4 regions of the Nocardia sp. NBC_00511 genome follow, and region 2 is predicted to be linked to each of the others. Evidence: riboswitches for the same ligand, from Rfam matches in the RefSeq annotation. Region 2 holds a riboswitch; each other region holds the start of a gene.
What was found. A riboswitch is a leader RNA that binds a small molecule or an ion and turns the genes downstream of it on or off. The one in region 2 is predicted to bind S-adenosylmethionine.
Positions count from the first base shown of each region.

Region 1: another riboswitch for S-adenosylmethionine. It lies ahead of OG300_RS34100 (aminotransferase class V-fold PLP-dependent enzyme); the one in region 2 lies ahead of OG300_RS29655 (ABC transporter substrate-binding protein).
Region 3: another riboswitch for S-adenosylmethionine. It lies ahead of OG300_RS37670 (bifunctional o-acetylhomoserine/o-acetylserine sulfhydrylase); the one in region 2 lies ahead of OG300_RS29655 (ABC transporter substrate-binding protein).
Region 4: another riboswitch for S-adenosylmethionine. It lies ahead of OG300_RS33300 (amino acid ABC transporter permease); the one in region 2 lies ahead of OG300_RS29655 (ABC transporter substrate-binding protein).

Region 1 is NZ_CP107849.1:7,340,663-7,342,855, reverse strand. It holds gene OG300_RS34110 (MarR family transcriptional regulator) at 1-106, opposite strand, end outside; gene OG300_RS34105 (SAM-dependent methyltransferase) at 254-1,102, shown strand; SAM riboswitch class IV at 1,165-1,278, shown strand; gene OG300_RS34100 (aminotransferase class V-fold PLP-dependent enzyme) at 1,330-2,193, shown strand, end outside.
Region 2 is NZ_CP107849.1:6,334,912-6,337,104, reverse strand. It holds gene OG300_RS29660 (HAD family hydrolase) at 1-532, shown strand, start outside; SAM riboswitch class IV at 636-752, shown strand; gene OG300_RS29655 (ABC transporter substrate-binding protein) at 923-1,963, shown strand; gene OG300_RS29650 (ABC transporter permease) at 1,970-2,193, shown strand, end outside.
Region 3 is NZ_CP107849.1:8,142,170-8,144,362, reverse strand. It holds gene OG300_RS37680 (MFS transporter) at 1-171, opposite strand, end outside; gene OG300_RS37675 (TetR/AcrR family transcriptional regulator) at 308-988, shown strand; SAM riboswitch class IV at 1,001-1,111, shown strand; gene OG300_RS37670 (bifunctional o-acetylhomoserine/o-acetylserine sulfhydrylase) at 1,208-2,193, shown strand, end outside.
Region 4 is NZ_CP107849.1:7,163,614-7,165,806, forward strand. It holds gene OG300_RS33290 (hypothetical protein) at 1-184, shown strand, start outside; gene OG300_RS33295 (flavin reductase family protein) at 360-908, shown strand; SAM riboswitch class I at 1,013-1,105, shown strand; gene OG300_RS33300 (amino acid ABC transporter permease) at 1,114-1,992, shown strand; gene OG300_RS33305 (amino acid ABC transporter ATP-binding protein) at 1,989-2,193, shown strand, end outside.

The DNA of each region.
Region 1 (2,193 bases), 1.0 Mb from region 2:
GCGCGATCAGGTTCAGCCCGAAGAAGTCGGTCGACCCGAGGCCGAGCGCACTCGCGATGGACTGGGCGGCGACGGCCTGCGCGGACAGGTATTCGCGATAGGCCACGCTCCCCTGCTCGAGCAGCGCTCGCGGGTCCGGGCCCGATTCCGGCCCGGCGGTTGACGAGTCCCGCCGGGCGGCCCTAGATTTATCTGCGTTCATGCAACTACTGCTTTCGCTCAGATACTTATCCGGTGCAGAAAGAATAACGCCATGACCCAGAACGCCGCGAGCACCTCACTGGTGCCGATCCTGATCGCCGCCGCCGAGAATCTGGAGCCCGCCGAAACACGCTTGCTCTCAGACGATTTCGCACAGCATATGCTGCCCGTGCCATTGCGCGCGGTGGTCCGGCGACCACTCGGGCGGCGACTGCTGCGCGCGGCCATGGACCGCGAGGGCCCGGGGATCTGGAACAGCTTGGCCTGTCGCAAAAGGTATTTCGACGACCGCACGGGCGCGGCGATCGCCGCCGGGATCGAATCGGTGGTGGTGCTCGGCGCGGGCCTGGACACTCGGGCGATGCGCCTGGCCGCGCCTGCCGGAATCCCGTCGTTCGAGGTCGATCAACCCGTCATCACCGAACGCAAGCGGCAGCGAATCAACTTGCCCGACAAGGTGATTCAGGTACCTATCGACTTCGAGACAGATGACCTGCGTACCGCGTTGCGCACCCACGGCTACGACGCCGGATCGAAAACCCTTTTCCTGTGGGAGGGCGTCACCCAGTACCTGACCGAACGGGCTGTGCGCGACACCCTCACCGCGCTCGCCGAGGCGCGCGCGGGCAGCATCCTGGTCTTCAGTCATGTGCGCCAGGACTTCATCGACGGCACGGATCTCGGCGATTGCGCCCCCACCCATCGCCGTTTCGTCGGCCGGAACCCGCTGTGGCAGTTCGGCTTACAACCCGAAGATGTCGCCGGACTGCTGATCGAATACGGCTGGATCGAACTCGAACAGGTCGGCGGCCCCGAGTACGCCGCCCGTTTCCTCACCCCGATCGGCCGCGCCGCCACCGTCCCCGACCTGGAACGATGCGTCACCGCCGCCAAGCGGTGACGACACCCCGGGCCGCCGGGGTGGGTTGACAAGCCCGCGCGATGTCTGCCAGTCTCGCTTCAGGTCATGAGTACCAGCGTCAAGCCCCGGCTAGCTGGTCGGCAACCCTCCACCGCGGCGGGGTGCTCCGGGTGACGACCGGGCCGTAGCCCGACCGGGCACGGCAAGCGCGGACTCTCGATCATTCTCTTTTCTGATCGCGTGTCCCCATCCGACGGGATTTCGTGATGACTGCTTTCGCCGACCAGACCTGTGCCCCCCTCGCCGAAGTTTCCGGCTGTGACCTCCAGGTTCCCCTGGTTCAGGGCGGGACCCGCAGCTACGCCAACTTCGACTACGCCGCCAGTGCCCCAGCGCTGCGCCAGGTCACCGACCGGGTCGCCGGGCTGCTGCCGTACTACGCCAGCGTGCATCGCGGCGCGGGCTACGCCTCCCGCGTCTCCACCGACTGCTACGAATCCGCCCGCGGTTCGGTCGCGAAGTTCCTGAATACCGCCGATGACCAGGTCGTCGTCTTCACCCGCAACACCACCGACGCGCTGAACCTGCTCGCGGCCTGCGTGCCCGGCGACACTGTGGTCCTCGATGTCGAACACCACGCCAACTTCCTGCCCTGGACCCGCAACGGCCGCCGCGTGGTGCGCGCCGCGGACACCATCGAGGAGACCATCCAGCGGGTGGTCGCCGAACTGTGCGCCAAACCCGCTGCGCTGCTGGCGGTTACGGGCGCCTCCAATGTCACCGGGGAACTGCTGCCGCTGGAGCGGCTGGCCTGGATCGCGCACCAGTGCGGCACCCGCATCCTGGTAGACGCCGCCCAGCTGGCACCGCATCGCCGCATCGACCTGCGCGCCACCGGCATCGACTACCTGGCCTTCTCCGGGCACAAGGCGTACGCGCCGTTCGGTGCGGGCGTGCTGGTCGGCCGCCGCGACTGGCTCGACGCGGCCGACCCGTACCTGGCCGGTGGCGGCGCGGTGCGCTCGGTGTCGGCCGACCATGTCGAGTGGGCGCCCGCTCCGCAGCGGCACGAGGCCGGTTCGCCGAACGTGCTGGGCGTCGCCGCGTTGGCCGCGGCCTGCGACGCGCTG
Region 2 (2,193 bases):
GGTGTCGGCCCGGACCGGGGTGCCCATCGATTCCGAGCTGGTGGTGTCGCGGCTGGGTCCGCCGCTGGCGGAGGAGGCGGCGAACTGGTTCCCCGAGCACCAGGTGCCGGGGGTGCTGACGATGTACCGCGAGCTGTATCCGGAGATCGGGGTGGAGTCGGCGCTGCCGCTGCCCGGGGTGGCGGAGTCGCTGGCCGCGGTGCATCGGGCCGGGGGCACGGTGCTGGTGATCACCGCCAAGTACGAGCCGAACGCACGGCTGCACCTCGAGCATCTCGGGCTGGCGGTGGACGAGCTGGTCGGCAATGCCTGGGCGGAGGAGAAGGGCGAGGTGCTGCGCGAGCGCGGTGCGGCCATCTATGTCGGGGATCATCTCGGCGACATCCGGGCTGCCAAGGTGGCCGACGCGGTGTCGGTGGCGGTGACCACCGGACCCTATGCGGCGGAGGAACTCTCGGCCGCGGGCGCGGATGTGGTGCTGCGCGATCTCACCGGATTCCCGTCCTGGCTGGCCGGTCACCTCGCGGGCTGAAGCCCTGCTCACCATGCGGGAGTGAGCTTTCCGACGCTGGTTAGCGTCATCCCGATTCGAATCCTGTCGGTGTCCGGGATGCCCGGATTAGTCTTCGACTCACGGTCACGAGTATCAGCACGTTCGAGCCCCGGCTCGCTGATCGGCAACCCTCGCGCGGCGGTGGGGTGCCCCGGGTGACGACCAGGCGGCGTCCGAGTGGGCGGCGCAAGCGCAAGCTCATTCCCTATGCCCGGCTGCGCCGGTGCGTGAGTGCAGAGGTTTGTCATGAGCAGGAAATGGTCCGGATCGCGTGCGCGTCGGATTGTGGTGGGAGTCGCCGCGGCGGCGTTGGCAGCGGGAACGTTGTCGGCGTGCGCGGGCAACTCGTCCGACAGTAGTTCCGACACAGTGTATTTCGGTGTCTCGGGGCCGAAGACGGGCACCTCGGCCGAGTACGGGCGGCTCTGGCAGCAGGGTTTCGACCTGGCGCTCGAGCAGGTCAACGCGGCGGGCGGGATCGACGGCAAGAAGGTCGCGCTGAAATGGGAGGACTCCCAGTCCGATCCGAAGCAGACGGTGCCGATCGCCACCAAGTTCGTCGACGACAGGTCGATCATCGCCGAGCTCGGCGACTTCTCCTCACCCGCCTCGATCGCGGCCTCGCCGGTGTACAACCGCGGCAAGCTGGTGCAGTACGGGTTCACCAACTCCTCGACCGACTTCACCAAGGGCGGCGACTACTCCTGGAGCCCGTCGGTCACCCTGGACACCGTGCAGGCCGCGGTCACCGACTGGGTGAAGGCGAAGGCGACCAGGGTTTCCGTCGTTTATCTCGAATCCGACTGGGGCAAGCAGGATTTCGGCTTCTTCCAGCAGTACGCGAAGCAGAAGGGGATCGACATCGTCTACTCGTCGTCGATCCTGCCGGACTCGCAGGACTTCCGGCCGGTGCTGATCAAGGCACGCGACGCCAACCCGGACGCGGTGGTGCACCTGGGTTACGGTCCGGACGGCGCGCTGGTGGTCAAGCAGCTGCGTGATGTCGGGTACAAGGGTCAGTTCTTCGGTGGCCAGAACACCCCGCAGTTCGTGGAGCTGGCGGGCACCGCGGCCGAGGGCGACATCGTCAACGGCGTCTTCTCCCCGTCGGACACCAACCCGAAGATCCAGGACTTCGTCACCAAGTTCCGGGCCGAGTACAACACCGAGCCCGGCGACTTCAACGTCTACGCCTATGACGCGATCAACGCACTGGTCAAGGCCGCCAAGTTCGGCGGCGCGAACCGTGAGGGCATCCTGAAGGGCCTGCGCGAGGTCAAGGACTTCGACGGCATCGGGTTCACCACGCCCTTCGCCTTCGACCAGCAGACGCGTCGGCCCAGCAACATCAAGCCGATCCAGCTGGTGCTGCAGAACGGCAAGTTCGTTCCCGTCGCCTCCGCCAAGTAGCGGCGCATGTTCGACACGCTCATCGCGGGTCTGGTCCACGGCAACGCGTACGCGCTCATCGCCGTGGGCATCACCCTGATATTCGGGGTCAGCAATGTCATCAACTTCGCGCACGGCGCGATCTTCGCCTTCGGGTCGGTGCTGGGCTGGTGGCTGATCGCCCAGCACGGGGTGCCACTGTGGGCGGCGCTGATCGTGGTGGTCGCGGTGACCGCGCTGCTCGGCGTCGG
Region 3 (2,193 bases), 1.8 Mb from region 2:
GCTGATGTTCAGGTCGTGCTGCGCGAACGGCAGCGCGATGGTGACGATGGTGGCGTCCAGGACCACCATGAGCTGGGCCATGGCGATCACGCCGAGGGCCCACCAGCGCCTGGAATCCGTTGGCTTACTTGCTGTTTGGTGTGAATCGAGGGTCGTTGCCGGAGCGGTCATGTCGTCTCCTCAGGGGCGGTCCGGGGCACTGAACCATCCTGACCCCATGCGACAATTGGCGTCAAGAGAAAAATGTCGCGGTGCGACAGTTGTCATACTGGGACACAATCCGACATATGCCATCTAACATGGGGACATGAACGCTCTGGGCCTGCGTGAACGCAAGAAGCAGCAAACCCGCACCCGCATCATCGAGGTGGCGCTGCAGCTGTGTGACCAGCAAGGCTTCGACGCCACCACCGTCGAGCAGATCGCCGACGCGGCCGATGTCTCCCCGCGCACCGTGAACCGGTACTTCGACAACAAGGAGGCGATCGTCATCGCCCCCATCGAGGACTGGGGCCTGGCGCTGGCCCGGGAGCTGCGCGCCCAGCCGATCACCGGCAACGAACTGCAGGCCCTGCTCGACGCCTTCATGGTGGTCGCGGAAGGCCTGATCCAGGGCGACAATCCGGTGCCGTTCCAGTGGTTCCAGCAAATGCAGCGCATCACCCGCGACAACCCGACGGTGCGCGCCCAGAGCCTGGAATCCGCGGACACCAAGACCCGCGCCCTGACCAACGTGCTCGCCGAGCGGATGAACAGCCATCCGGACGCGTTGCCGGTGCGAGTGGTGGCCGCCACCTGGCACGGCATCGTCCGAATGGGCATGGAATGCGAATTCGATTCGGACTCCGAGTTTCCCGACTGCGGCAGCGCCTCCTCGGCGCAGGCGTTGGCTGACAATGTGCTGGCGGCCTTTCGGGAATTCGTGCGCACCTGCGCGGTTCCGACTGTGGCAAGCCCCACTGCCAGTCTGGTAGCGACCGACCGTTAGAATCTCGCCACAGGTCAAGAGCATCAGCGTCAAGCCCCGGCTCGCTGATCGGCAACCCTCCAGCTGCGGTGGGGTGCTCCGGGTGAGGACCGGGCGTTCGAAGGCCGAACGCAAGCGCAAGTAGGAGGTCTACCGAAATGTGTTGTTGTCGAAGCCCATACGCCTTCCGATAACGTCAGACTTCCGCCATTCGGCGACCTTGTTTTCCTGGAGAAGCACATGAGTGACTCGACCGCGCCCGCGATCGCCCCCGACGGCAGCATCGACCCGGCCGACTGGTCCTTCGAGACCAAGCAGATTCACGCCGGCCAGTCCGCTGACACCGCCACCGGGGCCCGGGCCCTGCCGATCTACCAGACCACCTCGTACGCCTTCCGCGACACCGACCACGCCGCCGCGCTGTTCGGTCTCGCCGAGCCGGGCAATATCTACACCCGCATCATGAACCCCACCCAGGACGCGGTGGAGCAGCGCGTGGCTGCCCTCGAGGGCGGTGTCGCGGCGCTGTTGCTGGCCTCCGGGCAGGCGGCGGAGACCTACGCGATCCTGAACCTGGCCCAGGCCGGCGACCACATCGTGGCCAGCCCGCACCTGTACGGCGGCACCTACAACCTGCTGCACTACTCGCTGCCCAAGCTGGGCATCCAGGTCAGCTTCGTCGAGGACCCCGACGACCTGGCGCAGTGGCAGGCGGCAATTCAGCCCAATACCAAGGCTTTCTACGGCGAGACCATCGCCAACCCGAGCAGCTCGGTGCTCGACATCCCGGGCATCTCCGGTGTCGCGCACGCCGCGGGCATCCCGCTGATCGTGGACAACACGGTCGCCACCCCGTACCTGATCCAGCCGCTGAAACTGGGCGCCGACATCGTCGTGCACTCGGCCACCAAGTACCTGGGTGGGCACGGCACGGCGGTCGCGGGCGTGATCGTCGACGGCGGCAATTTCGACTGGACCGTGCAGAACGCGGCCGGGGAATCGCGTTTCCCGGGCTTCACCACGCCGGACCCGAGCTACCACGGCGCGGTGTTCGCGGATCTGGGCGCTCCGGCGTTCGCGCTCAAGGCGCGCGTGCAGTTGCTGCGCGACCTGGGTGCGGCGGTATCGCCGTTCAACGCGTTCCTCATCGCGCAGGGCATCGAGACGCTGAGCCTGCGGGTGGAGCGGCACGTGGCCAACGCGCAGGCGGTGGCCGAATTCCTCAG
Region 4 (2,193 bases), 830 kb from region 2:
TGTCGCTACCGCTCCGCTGGCCGCGCTCTTCGGCGCCGGTCCGATCGCGGGCTGCATCGGTGGCGCTGCCGCCGTCGGCTTCCTGGGCACCCTCGCGGGCCAGCTGTTCATCACGGCTCCGGTCGCGATCGCCGCTGCGATCCAGTACTTCGCCACCATCAACCAGCCGCATCTCGCGAAGTAAGCGCTAAGGAGCTCAGGGACGAACTCAGACACCTCATCGGGACAACCCGTCCGGCTTCGGGGCCGGACGGGCTTCCGTTTTTTCACGGTGTGCTGAACTCGTGTTCCCGCCCCCGCTTCCGATCGGCTCGAGCGCAACCCTGTCGGTGCGCGGCGGCCGGTGCTGAAGTGAAGTGATGGGCGAGCTGACCTCGATTCACAGCGCGGGCGCCGCGCTATCTCCGGTCGACGGCACGGATCTGCGAAAGACCTTCGCGCACTTCCCCAGCGGGGTGGTGGCGGTCTGCGCACGGATCGGTGGCAATCCGTACGGCATGGTGGTGAGCACCTTCGTACCGGTGTCACTGGATCCACCGCTGGTGTCGATCTGCATCCAATATTCCTCCGAGACCTGGCCGATTCTGCAACAGGCCAGCCGTCTGGGGTTGAGCCTGCTGGGCAGTGCGCAGCAGGCGGCGGCCCGGGGTCTGAGTTCCCGTCGTGGTGACCGCTTCCGGAATGTGGAGCTGCACACTGGGACCGGCAATGCCGCCTTCGTGGCGGGCGCCGCCACCTGGCTGGAAACCTCCGTCCACGAGCAGGTTCCGGCGGGCGATCACGCCGTGGTGCTGTTGCGGGTGCACCGCCTGACCACGCATCCCGAGTCCGAGCCGCTGGTATTCCATCGCAGCGGTTTCCGCGCGCTGCACGACCATGATCCCGATCTGGACGCGGCCGCCGGCTGAGTTCTCCGATTTTCCGGTGGCAATCGGGAAATCCGTTGTACCGCTATTGAATTCACGCTGATCTGGACCGGCGACAGGCGTCGCCGGAGTTCGTATCGTCGTCTTCACCATCCAGAGCGATCGAGAGACCTGGCTCGCAGACATCGCAGCAACCCCCGCGCACGTGGTGCGGGTGCTTCCGCCAGGACCGATGGAGGACGAATCCATGAGCACATTGGCGGCACCCGCGGACACCGCGACGCCTGTCGATCACGACGATGGCGAACTGCGCATCGTCCGCACCCGGCACCCCTGGCGCTGGGTGACGGCGGCGGTCGCACTGCTGCTGGTCGCGCAGTTCGCGCACGGCCTGATCACCAATCCCGGCTGGGACTGGTCCACTTTCGCGCAGTACATCACCGCGTCGTCGGTGCTCTCAGCACTGAAGGTGACGCTGGAGCTGACCTTCTGGGGGACGCTGCTCGGCTTCTTCATCGGGATCTGGCTGGCCATCGGCCGGTTGTCGAAGAACCCGGTGCTGCAGGCGATCTCGTGGACCTACGTGTGGGCGTTCCGCTCGATTCCGCTGATCGTGCAGCTGCTGTTCTGGTTCAACCTGGCCTATCTGTACAAGACGCTGTCGCTGGGCATTCCGTTCGGCCCGGAGTTCGCGCACTTCCAGACCAATGGCGTGATCAGCGGATTCACCGCCGCCGTCATCGGTTTGGCGCTGCATCAGGCCGCGTACTCGGCGGAGATCATTCGCGCCGGGATCATCTCGGTGGACGAGGGGCAGTGGGAGGCGGCGCGTTCGCTGGGGCTGCCGTGGCATCGGCAGTTCTTCACGATCGTTGCCCCGCAGGCCATGCGCGGCATTCTGCCGAACGCCGCGAACGAGGTGATCAGCCTGTTCAAGGGCACCTCGATCGTGTCGACCATGGCGATCGCGGAGCTGTTCTACCAGGTGCAGGTCATCTACGGCCGCAACGGCCGGGTGGTGCCGCTGCTGATGGTGGCGACGGTCTGGTACATCGCGCTGACCACCGTGCTGAGCATCGCGCAGTTCTATATCGAGCGGCACTTCGCGAAGGGTGAGAAGCGGTGAGCGAGTACGCGATCGAACTGCGCGGCATCCGGAAGTCCTTCGGCCGCAACGAGGTGCTCAACGGCATCGATCTGACGGTGCGGCCCGGTGAGGTCACCGTGATCCTGGGCCCGTCGGGTTCGGGCAAGTCGACGCTGCTGCGAACCATCAACCATCTCGAACAGGTCGATGCCGGAACCGTCCGGGTCGGTGGCGAATTGG